3 regions of the Priestia sp. ABM2_011 genome follow, and region 1 is predicted to be linked to each of the others. Evidence: predicted binding sites of a transcription regulator. Region 1 holds the regulator's gene; each other region holds the start of a gene.
What was found. The regulator LexA, encoded in region 1, represses DNA repair genes until DNA is damaged. The targets are predictions, from matches to a motif close to CGAACATATGTTCG.
Positions count from the first base shown of each region.

Region 2: a site for LexA is predicted at 1,661-1,674, ahead of ACXAE4_RS17330 (YolD-like family protein). Genes of this name have one in related genera too.
Region 3: a site for LexA is predicted at 1,097-1,110, ahead of dndB (DNA sulfur modification protein DndB). Genes of this name have one in related genera too.

Region 1 is NZ_JBSWUB010000001.1:1,430,675-1,433,960, forward strand. It holds gene ACXAE4_RS07495 (magnesium transporter CorA family protein) at 1-843, opposite strand, end outside; gene lexA (transcriptional repressor LexA) at 1,053-1,670, opposite strand; gene yneA (cell division suppressor protein YneA) at 1,817-2,146, shown strand; partial or broken gene ACXAE4_RS07510 (YneB family resolvase-like protein) at 2,200-2,867, shown strand; gene ACXAE4_RS07515 (DUF896 domain-containing protein) at 2,937-3,167, shown strand.
Region 2 is NZ_JBSWUB010000001.1:3,219,274-3,222,559, reverse strand. It holds gene ACXAE4_RS17340 (ABC transporter permease) at 1-585, shown strand, start outside; gene ACXAE4_RS17335 (YitT family protein) at 617-1,456, opposite strand; gene ACXAE4_RS17330 (YolD-like family protein) at 1,705-2,058, shown strand; gene ACXAE4_RS17325 (hypothetical protein) at 2,180-2,320, shown strand; gene ACXAE4_RS17320 (DeoR/GlpR family DNA-binding transcription regulator) at 2,703-3,286, shown strand, end outside.
Region 3 is NZ_JBSWUB010000001.1:2,590,087-2,593,372, reverse strand. It holds gene dptF (DNA phosphorothioation-dependent restriction protein DptF) at 1-954, opposite strand, end outside; gene dndB (DNA sulfur modification protein DndB) at 1,188-2,285, shown strand; gene dndC (DNA phosphorothioation system sulfurtransferase DndC) at 2,288-3,286, shown strand, end outside.

The DNA of each region.
Region 1 (3,286 bases):
AACGTAATAGGTTTCAGGAGCCCATCTGGAATACACGTGTTTGGTATTATACGTTTTAATATACTCATGGTTGTGTGCAGAGATAAACGGTTTCCCGTCAGGCGTATAGCTATTTAGCTGCCCAGTACGAAATAAAGTTGTGGAGTTAATCTCTTGCTCTTGATTTACCGTTACATAACTTAATACAAACATCCGTTCATCGATAAAATAAGGAAGACTCCCGACGTGCTGTTCACGCGTCGCTTCTTTTTTGATGTGTTCGTTCAAAAATGGCGCGAGCTGTGAAAAAATATAATCCTGTACTTTGCTATAGCGATGATGTTCATAGGTAATGGTGGATCCATGCTCTTCAGCAAGCTTCGGTTCTAATACACGAAAATGATTCATGAATTCTAAAATGTCATCATAGGTGTAATGATTATGACTCATCTCAGTGCGAATGGTCATGACGCCAATTTCAAAAGGACATAAAAAAACATCCACAGACAGCACGTTGCTAGACACGGTGGTGGAGGAAGTTTGTAGCGTAACGGTATGGTCTATTTTTTTTGAAAATCGAAGCAAGCCTTCTTTTTCGCACGAATCAGGAAATAGAATACATTCAATGTAAGGAAGAAAATATTGATCCAAGCTATCATGAGATACGTAATACTGTTCTCCGTAGTATTCTTTTTCTACATGTTTGTTTTGAATGGAAAAAAACTCAAACATATTTGCTTCTAGTGCATGAACAAGCTGCTCTTTATTTTTTCGATCAAAGGAAAAAGGAAAAAGAAACATGTTCATTGCTTTGGTAGGCATAATAGTTTGAAATGGTTCTGTTTTCCTTGGTGTATTGGTCATAAACTACATCCTTCTTATAGTCGGTTGTATTTTTTTTGAGAGTCGAAAAAATGCAGACAGAAAGTAAAAGGTAAAACAGGCTTTATAAAAACCGCTCTACCTGCCTGTAATGATTCGACGTATCATTTATAATATGCCAATTTTTTTAGAAAACAAACGTAAAAAACCAACTAACATCATGATTAGTTGGTTTTACATACAGTGTGTGATTAGTGAATCGTGCGATATACACCAGTGACTTTTCCTAAAATCGTTACGTGGCGAAGAATAATAGGCGCCATCGTTGAATTTTCAGGCTGTAAACGAACGAAATTTTCTTCTTTAAAGAAACGTTTTACCGTTGCTTCGTTGTCCTCGGTCATAGCGACCACAATATCTCCGTTATTAGCAGTTTGCTGCTGACGTACGATTACCATATCGCCATCTAGAATACCTGCTTCAATCATACTTTCTCCCATAATTTCAAGCATAAATACATGATCATCTGGAGAAACGAATTTATCTGGAAGAGGGAAATATTCTTCCACATTTTCAACGGCTGTTATAGGAAGACCCGCTGTTACTTTACCGATAACAGGAACATTAATGACATTGCTTTTAGGGATGTTTACTTCGTCTAGTTGAAGAACTTCGATTGCTCTTGGTTTTGTTGGATCTCTGCGAATTAACCCTTTACTTTCTAAACGAGCTAAATGCCCGTGTACAGTGGAGCTAGAGGCTAATCCCACCGCTTCCCCAATCTCACGAACAGAAGGCGGATAACCTTTTAATTTTACTTCGTGCTTAATAAAATCTAGTATGTCTTGTTGACGTTTTGATAGCTTCATATTTTTCACCTCGATTTTAGCTATTCTTTAGGTGAATTATACCACGTGATGTGTCAATATACAAACATAAGTTCGAAGAATTCCATTGACAGAAACAAATGTTCTCAATAAAATAAGAACATATATTCTGATAGGGGGATCATAATATGCACCAATTCTTACATTCTATGAAACATTACGCTATTTTTTTTGCAGTTATCGCTGCACTTACATATGTATTGACGCTGGTTTTAGGAGCGGATAAAGTAGATTTAGACAAATATTCAACGGTTACTATTACAAAAGGAGATACGCTTTGGGACTTGTCCAACAAGTATCATAATCACCATCATTTGACCACCAATGAATTTGTCAAATGGGTTGAAGACGTCAATGATCTAAACTCAGACACTGCCCAGTCTTTATCTCCTGGAGATAAATTATATATTCCTGTTTTAAAAAAAGAGTTACATAATCAAGTGGCAATTGAACAGTAGTGTGTAACGGCCGTTCCTGAATATTGTTAGAAGCCGAAAAGGTCGTGATAAAAGTGGACGCCATTATTTATTGCCGTGTAAGTACGGATAAAAAAACCCAAGAAACATCTTTACAGCGCCAGCAAGAAGAATTAAAAAAGCTTGCTGATCTTCACCATCTAAACGTAAAAAAAGTCGTAATGGAAAAAGCAAGCGGATATGACGTAGACAGAGAGGGTATATTGGATGTTCTTCATACAATGAAAGAAGAAAAAATATCTGTGCTGCTCATTCAAGACGAAACGCGATTAGGCAGAGGAAATGCCCGAATTGCGCTTCTTCATGCTTTTCATAAAGAAAATGCTACGATCTATACGATTAGTCATCAAGGTCAGCTTCAGCTTTCAGAATCTGATTCGATGGTGTTAGATATTATTAGCTTAGTGGAAGAGCATCAGCGGAAATTACATAACGCTAAAATTAAAAGAGGAATGAAAAGAGCCGTAGAAAACGGTTATCGTCCGCAGCAAAATTTAAAAAATCAAGGAGTTAACTCAGGAAGAGAAAAAAAGAAGCGCCGATTGAAGAAATTGTCCGCCTTCGTCATAACGGCTTAACCTTTGCTGAAATTTCAGTTACGCTAAAAGGTTTTGGTTATAATATTTCAAAAGCAACGGTACATCGTCGCTATCAAGAGTATCAAGAGAGTGCTCAATCTCTTGATAAAACGAAAGAGATTTAGTAAGATGACTACATGTTGCCGGAACGGTTCGGTAATTTTAATTATTGATTATAAGGAGATAGGTTTTATATGCTATCAAAAGATAAACTTGCTCGTATTAATGCTCTTTCAAAAAAGGCAAAGGCTGAAGGTCTGACAGAATCTGAAGCGAAAGAACAGCAAGAGCTACGTCAGGAATATTTAAAAGTTTTCCGACAATCTATGACAAACCACCTCCATACGATTAAAGTTGTGGACGAGGAAGGTAAAGATGTTACGCCTAAGAAGTTAAAAGAGAGCAAAAAGAAGCGTCTTCACTAAGACGTTCTAGTAAAACTAGAGGGAGAGTTCCCTCTAGTTTTTTGTATATTTTTAATAAGGCACACAAAAACTGTAAAAGTGGAAATTTTTTTGGTTCAAGTATTGTACAAATAAGCAAA
Region 2 (3,286 bases), 1.8 Mb from region 1:
GATGCCTTGATTGCCAATGTTCACGAATTGCTGTTTTATCCGTTAATTGGCGGGTTAGTAACATCCTTCATCTGTCGGTATGAACACGAAGCGGGAGGATGGAAGCAATTATTATCTCTTCCTGTGACAAGGACATCGGTATACGGAGCAAAATTGATTACAGCAGCAGCTTTCATGGGAATTCTTCAAGTGCTTGTATTTGTTGTTTTATTAGGAGTTAGCATGTTAAAAGACTATCCGAGCGCTGTGCCATTAAAGATGATAGCTGGAAATATGCTAGGCGGATGGGTTGCGGTGTTGCCCGTTCTTGCGTTTATGCTAGCTGTGTCAATGGCATGTTCTAGCTTTGGAGCATCTTTGACAGTCAACGTCATTTTAACACTACCGAATTTATTCGTTGCTAATTCTGAACGATTTGGCCCCTGGTACCCATGGACTCAGCCAATGTATGGAATGTTAGGTGTAACTGGAAAAGCATCATGGGGGTTGATGCTGACTACACAGAATTTCTTAGTGGTTGTTATAAGCAGCTTTCTGCTTTTTGGAGTAGCAGGTTTACTGTATTTTCAGCGCAAACATATATAATAGAAAAAACCCGCTTTTTTACAGCGGGTTTTTAGCTGGCTTTTGGAATAGTAAAACCTACTCCAAAGACGTCTCGCACATCGTGGACAACCACAAAAGCCTGTTCATCGACTTTATGAATAATGCGCTTTAACTCTAATAGTTCTTGTTTGTTCACAACTACGTACAATACGTCTTTTGCTTCTTTTGTATAGCTTCCATGAGCAGAAAAGACAGTGACGCCTCGCTGCATCTTTTTGTTAACTTGTTCGGCTACTTCAGCTGAACGGTGTGAAATAATGGTGATTGCTTTGCGGGGGTTGAGTCCTTCAATAATATAATCCAGCACCTTTGTTCCGATATAAAGAGAAATAACCGTGTACATCGTCTTTTCTCCACCGATGACAAAATAGGCGCTTGCTACAACTAATAAATCAATTGCTAGCATCGTTTTGCTAATATTCCAGTCTAGATATTGATTAGCTAAGCGGGCGATAACTGCCGAGCCTCCGGAAGTTCCGCCACCTCTAAACACAAGCCCGAGTCCTACACCGGCTAAAATACCAGCAAAAATAGCCCCCAGTAGCGTATCGTCAAGAGGATTTCCCAGTCCTTCAGTTATATGTAGGAATAGAGATGTGAAAATAATACATATAATTGTGTAAGCAATCACACGTTTGTGAAGCAATTTGTATCCGATCAGTACCAGCAAACCGTTTAATATAAAGTTTGTGATACCAGGAGACCAGCCTAGTACATAATAGGTAATCATTGTTACACCGGTTACGCCGCCTTCTGCTAATTCATTTGGAATAGCAAAATAATTAATGGCCAGTGCGAAAATGAGGCTTCCTAGAATAATGAGGATAATTTCTTTTATTTTATTGATCATGAACGTTACCTCCAATCATCAAAAACTCCGAAAACACAGTCATGACAATGTATTATACCAACTCTAGAGGCTGAATTAAAGATGGGATATTATTATTTTTTAAAAAATCAATTTCTGCTATCAACATAAAATCTTTTGACAGTTTTTATGGAGTATGAAAAAATGAATTGTTTGCTTTTATTTTGATTAAAAAGTTTTGCAATGAGAATGTTCGTTCGGTAAAATAGAAGCAAGAGTCAAGGGGGAGAATGAACGTGTATCAAGATGAATTAAAACAGTATGCGAAGTTAGTAATGCCTGAGCATTTAGAGAAAATGAAGAAAATGTACAGTCCCGAGGCGCATAAGCAGTCTTTAGGGTTGAAAAAAGAAAAGATTGAGCATATTGAAAATGTCATTATGAACAGTTACTCGGAGCATCATCCAGTAACCCTTCACGTCTATGAAGCAGGACATATTCAAAGATATGAACGAGTGACAATCGATAAAGTTTCTCTGCAGTCGAATACGCTGATGGTGACAGGGCCTTGTTATACATATTCGATTCGAGCGGATGCAGTAATTGAAGCAGATGTATGGAAAGATGAAAGCTACTCTAGCTAAGAGTAGCTTTTTTGTTGAATTTGTATCTTTTTTTTAACGCTTGCATACAATACATAAAAGCATATTCTGCGAGTAGTCACTTTTAGCTACTAGGAAATTTTGATTAAAGAAGGGATATTGTATGCAAAATGAAAAAACTCAAGTAAGAGAAATTGAATTAACGCAGTTCATTAAGAAAAGACTCGTTCGTTTTATCTCAAGTTTGGCTATTTCTTCTGCCCTTGCTTCTATATTATATATGCTTCTGTTTTTATTTAAATGATGGGTCACTTTGAGTTGTCCAAAAAGGTGGACAACTTTTTTGATGTATAGGCTCTCATTAAAACAGGATAAGCTAAACATAATTCAGTCAAGAGAAATTAAATCGGTCAAGAAATAGTCAAAAACAGTCAAAGTTAATTAGTTGCAAGAAAACCTTTACATATAATGAGAAAAGTAGACAAATTCTTGAATTACCAGCTTATTTCCTTTTGTATAAACTATTATCAAAACAAATGAAAATCTAATTGTTCGTTCAAAAAACTTTATTTTGTAATTAAAAAAATGAATGTTTTTGATTTTTTATGATTGATTTTGAGTGTAAACCGTGATAAAGTAAGTACATGAAATAAATGAAAACGCTTTTTTGAAAAAGGAGCTAGAACATGTTAACGCCGGAGAGACATCAACTAATCTTAAAACTTTTAAAAGAGAAAGAACTTGTAAAAGTGCAAGAGTTTATCGAAGTTACAGGCGCTTCGGAATCCACAATTAGAAGAGACTTAAGTCAACTAGAAGAAGAGCAAATGCTCAAACGTGTTCACGGTGGCGCTTCGCTTATTCGCAGTAAACGAATCGAACTGAGCGTTATCGAAAAATCTGCTAAAAATATTCAAGATAAACGAAACATTGCAGAGTATGCGGCTTCCATTATAAATGAAGGTGACTGTATTTTTTTAGATGCAGGAACTACAACGTATGAAATGATTCCTTTTTTGAAGCAAAAAGATGTAGTTGTCGTGACAAATGGTTTAATGCATTTAAACCCGATGTTAGAACAAGGTATCACCCTCTATTTAATTGGAGGATCTGTTAAACATAAAACGGGCGCTTTAATTGGCAATGGAGCTCTTTTAAGTCTTGAGCAGTATCGTTTTGATAAGTGCTTTATGGGAGCGAATGGGATTCATCATCAATATGGATATACAACTCCTGATCCAGAAGAAGCATTGATCAAGCAAACGGCAAT
Region 3 (3,286 bases), 1.2 Mb from region 1:
GCTATTCAATGCTTCTTCCAAAGTCTCCATTGCATCTTTATTAGGCGAAAAGCTTTCAGTAGCATCATTAAAAATTGTATAATCTTTTATTAAATCTGGCTTCTTTTCTTTAAGATATGCTAGTAAGTGAGACTTTCCGTCCCCTACACTACCACATAACAAAATTAAATTGCCTGTTTCTCTACTTTCATTACGTTCTAATATATTTTCTAAATCCAATTGAATATTGCGATCTACGTGCATATAGTCCTTAAAGATGCTAAAATTATTTGCATTCTCGATTGCTTCTTGCGACGAATCTTTTAATCTCTTTAGCTCTCTTACTAAGTAGCTCTGTCCTGGCTCTAAATCTTTATTTAAAATTGAAGAGGTAGAGTTATCTTCTTCTTGAGAAGACACAGGGTCATTTACTAAGAGGGGTTCTTCTACTCCTGATAATTCTTCTTTTTGCGCCATCTTTAATCCTTCAGGACCAAAAAGGCTCATAATTTGTTTCTTTACAATATCTTCAATGTTTTCTTGTTGAGGAGGTTTAGGATTCTCGTATAAAGGCACTTTTAATTGTTCTAATGAATACACCTCATAAAACCAAACTCCAATTTTGTACATTTCTCTATGTAGTTTAAAAGCTTCTGTAATGTCATTAAATTGGCCATCATGAGCAGCTTTATTGCCTGACAAGCGAATTGTATCGAATGATCTCTGAATATCTCTTTCAATATACCCTTCTTTCGTTAAGTACAAGATCTTTTCATACAAAGAATTGACGTAAGGTTCTTGTATTTTCTCCTGCTTAAATACTTCACTAAGAATTGCTTCAGCGAATAATCTAGCTTTTACAACTGAACTACTTGGATCTTCATATATTAATTCTTGCATCTTCTTGGCATTTTGAGCTGCTACAGGATTTATATCTTCTAAGAAGCTTAAAAAAAAGACCTCTTGGGAACTCATTTGTCAATCATCTCCGGTTACTATAATCATTTTCCATTTCATTTTAATTTTAACATATATTATATCTATTTTCTTTATGCTGGACCAATATGTTTATTTACACAAAAAACAATCTAATTAGAAAATTAGAAATACAGAAAATCGAACCTCCATTCGGTTTTTTTCATTGTATCTTTGAATTAATTAATTTATAATCAAATTATATTTTACGTACGTAATAAGGAGGTTTGATTATGGACTCGACATTCACTTATAATTTCCCTTCTATTAGAGGTGTCCAAGCAGGAAAAGAATATTTTGTAGCTATGTGCCCTTTACGAATTATTCCAAAGATTTTTCTTTTTGATGAAGAAGAAATTCCACCTGAATACAAATATCAAAGGATTTTAAACAAATCTAGAATTCCAGAAATGACAAATTACATAGTGGAAAATCAAAAAGATTATGTATTTTCCTCCATCACAGCGTCTATAGATGGTGAAATTAAGTTTCAGCCATATAATGAGGACCCTTCATCCAAAGACTTAGGACAGTTGCAAATTTCATTGGATGCAAGGTTTTTGATTAATGACGGGCAGCATCGAAGAGCAGCTATTGAAGAAGCATTAAAAATATCTCCCGAACTTGGCAACGAAACTATATCTGTAGTTTTTTTCCACGATGAAGGGTTAAAAAAATCCCAACAAATTTTTTCTGATTTAAATAGGCATGCTGTAAATACTACTTCTTCTATCGGTATTCTTTATGATTATCGAGATCGTTTGTCTCTTATTACTAAAGATGTTGTAACCACTACGCCTTTATTAAATAGATATACAGATAAAGAAAGAGTATCACTGTCCAAGAATTCACCCAAGATACTGGCTTTAAATCACATTTTTAATACAAACCTAAAGCTAGTTGGAAAATCTAAAGGTGATGAAATAACTCATGAGGAAGAAGAGTTTTTGAAGCAATTTTGGTTAGTTTTGTGTGATTCTATTGTAGAATGGAACATGGTTTTTGAAAAACAACTGACTCCTCGTGAATTAAGAGCAAACTTTATTGTGGGACATGGCGTATTTGTTGAAGCAGTTGGTTTAGTCGGACAATATCTACGAAAGCATCACCCCAAAGACTGGGAGAGTTACGTTAAAAAGCTATCAAATATAGATTGGAATAGAAGTAATACAAACGATTGGTTGGGACGTGCATTTAATCAAAATGGTCGTATTCAAAAGACTTCCTCTACCATTCAATTAACTTCTAATAAAATTAAGCAATTGATTAGTTTACCGCTAAGTGATGCTGAACAATCATTAGAAAATAAATTTTTTCAAGGAGTAGTTTAATTATGAGTAATGGCATCATTAGTAATCTTTTATCAAAACAAGTGCCTTTTATTGACGAAGCAAAAGAAAGCATAAAAAAAGCTTATAAGGAAGATGACCGCCCTTGGGTAGTAGGATATAGTGGTGGTAAAGATTCCACAGTTGTAGTTCAGTTAGTATTTGAGGCTCTAAGTGAAATGCCTAAAGAGGAATTGCACAAAAAAGTATATGTAATTTCTTCCGATACATTAGTGGAAACACCTTTAATTATAAATTCGATTAATCAAACTCTTAGAAGAATTCAAGATGAAGCTTTAAGTAGAGATTTACCAGTTGAAACACACAAAGTAAAACCAGTTTTTGAACAGTCATTCTGGGTCAATATTATTGGTAAAGGCTACCCTTCACCAAATCAAAAATTCAGATGGTGTACAGATCGATTAAAAATTGATCCTGCTAATCAGTTTATTATGGACAAAGTATCTTCTTTTGGAGAAGTAATCATGGTATTAGGTGTACGTGAAGATGAAAGTGCTACACGTGGTAATGTAATTCGTTCTCATACCGTCGAAGGAAAGACTTTCATGAGACACTCTACGTTATCAAACGCATATGTGTACGCTCCTATTAGGAGCTTTACCCTTGATGATGTATGGAATTATTTACTTAACCATCCATCTCCATGGGGAGATGACAACCATGAACTTCACAGATTGTATCAAGATTCCAATAGTGGCGAATGCCCGCTTGTAATTGATAAATCTATTAAAGAAAGTGCTGGCTCTTGTGGAAACAGTAGATTTGGTTGCTGGGTATGTACAGTCGTTAACGAAGATAAAGCTTTGAGCGGCTTTATTCAAAGTGGTCATGACTGGATGAAACCCTTACTTGACTTTAGAAATTGGCTATCTGCTATCAGAGATGATCGAACTAGAAGAATGAAGTATAGAATGAATGGTCATACCTACTTTAAAGATGTAAAGATTGTAGATATTGATGATGTACCACATGTACTAATTCCA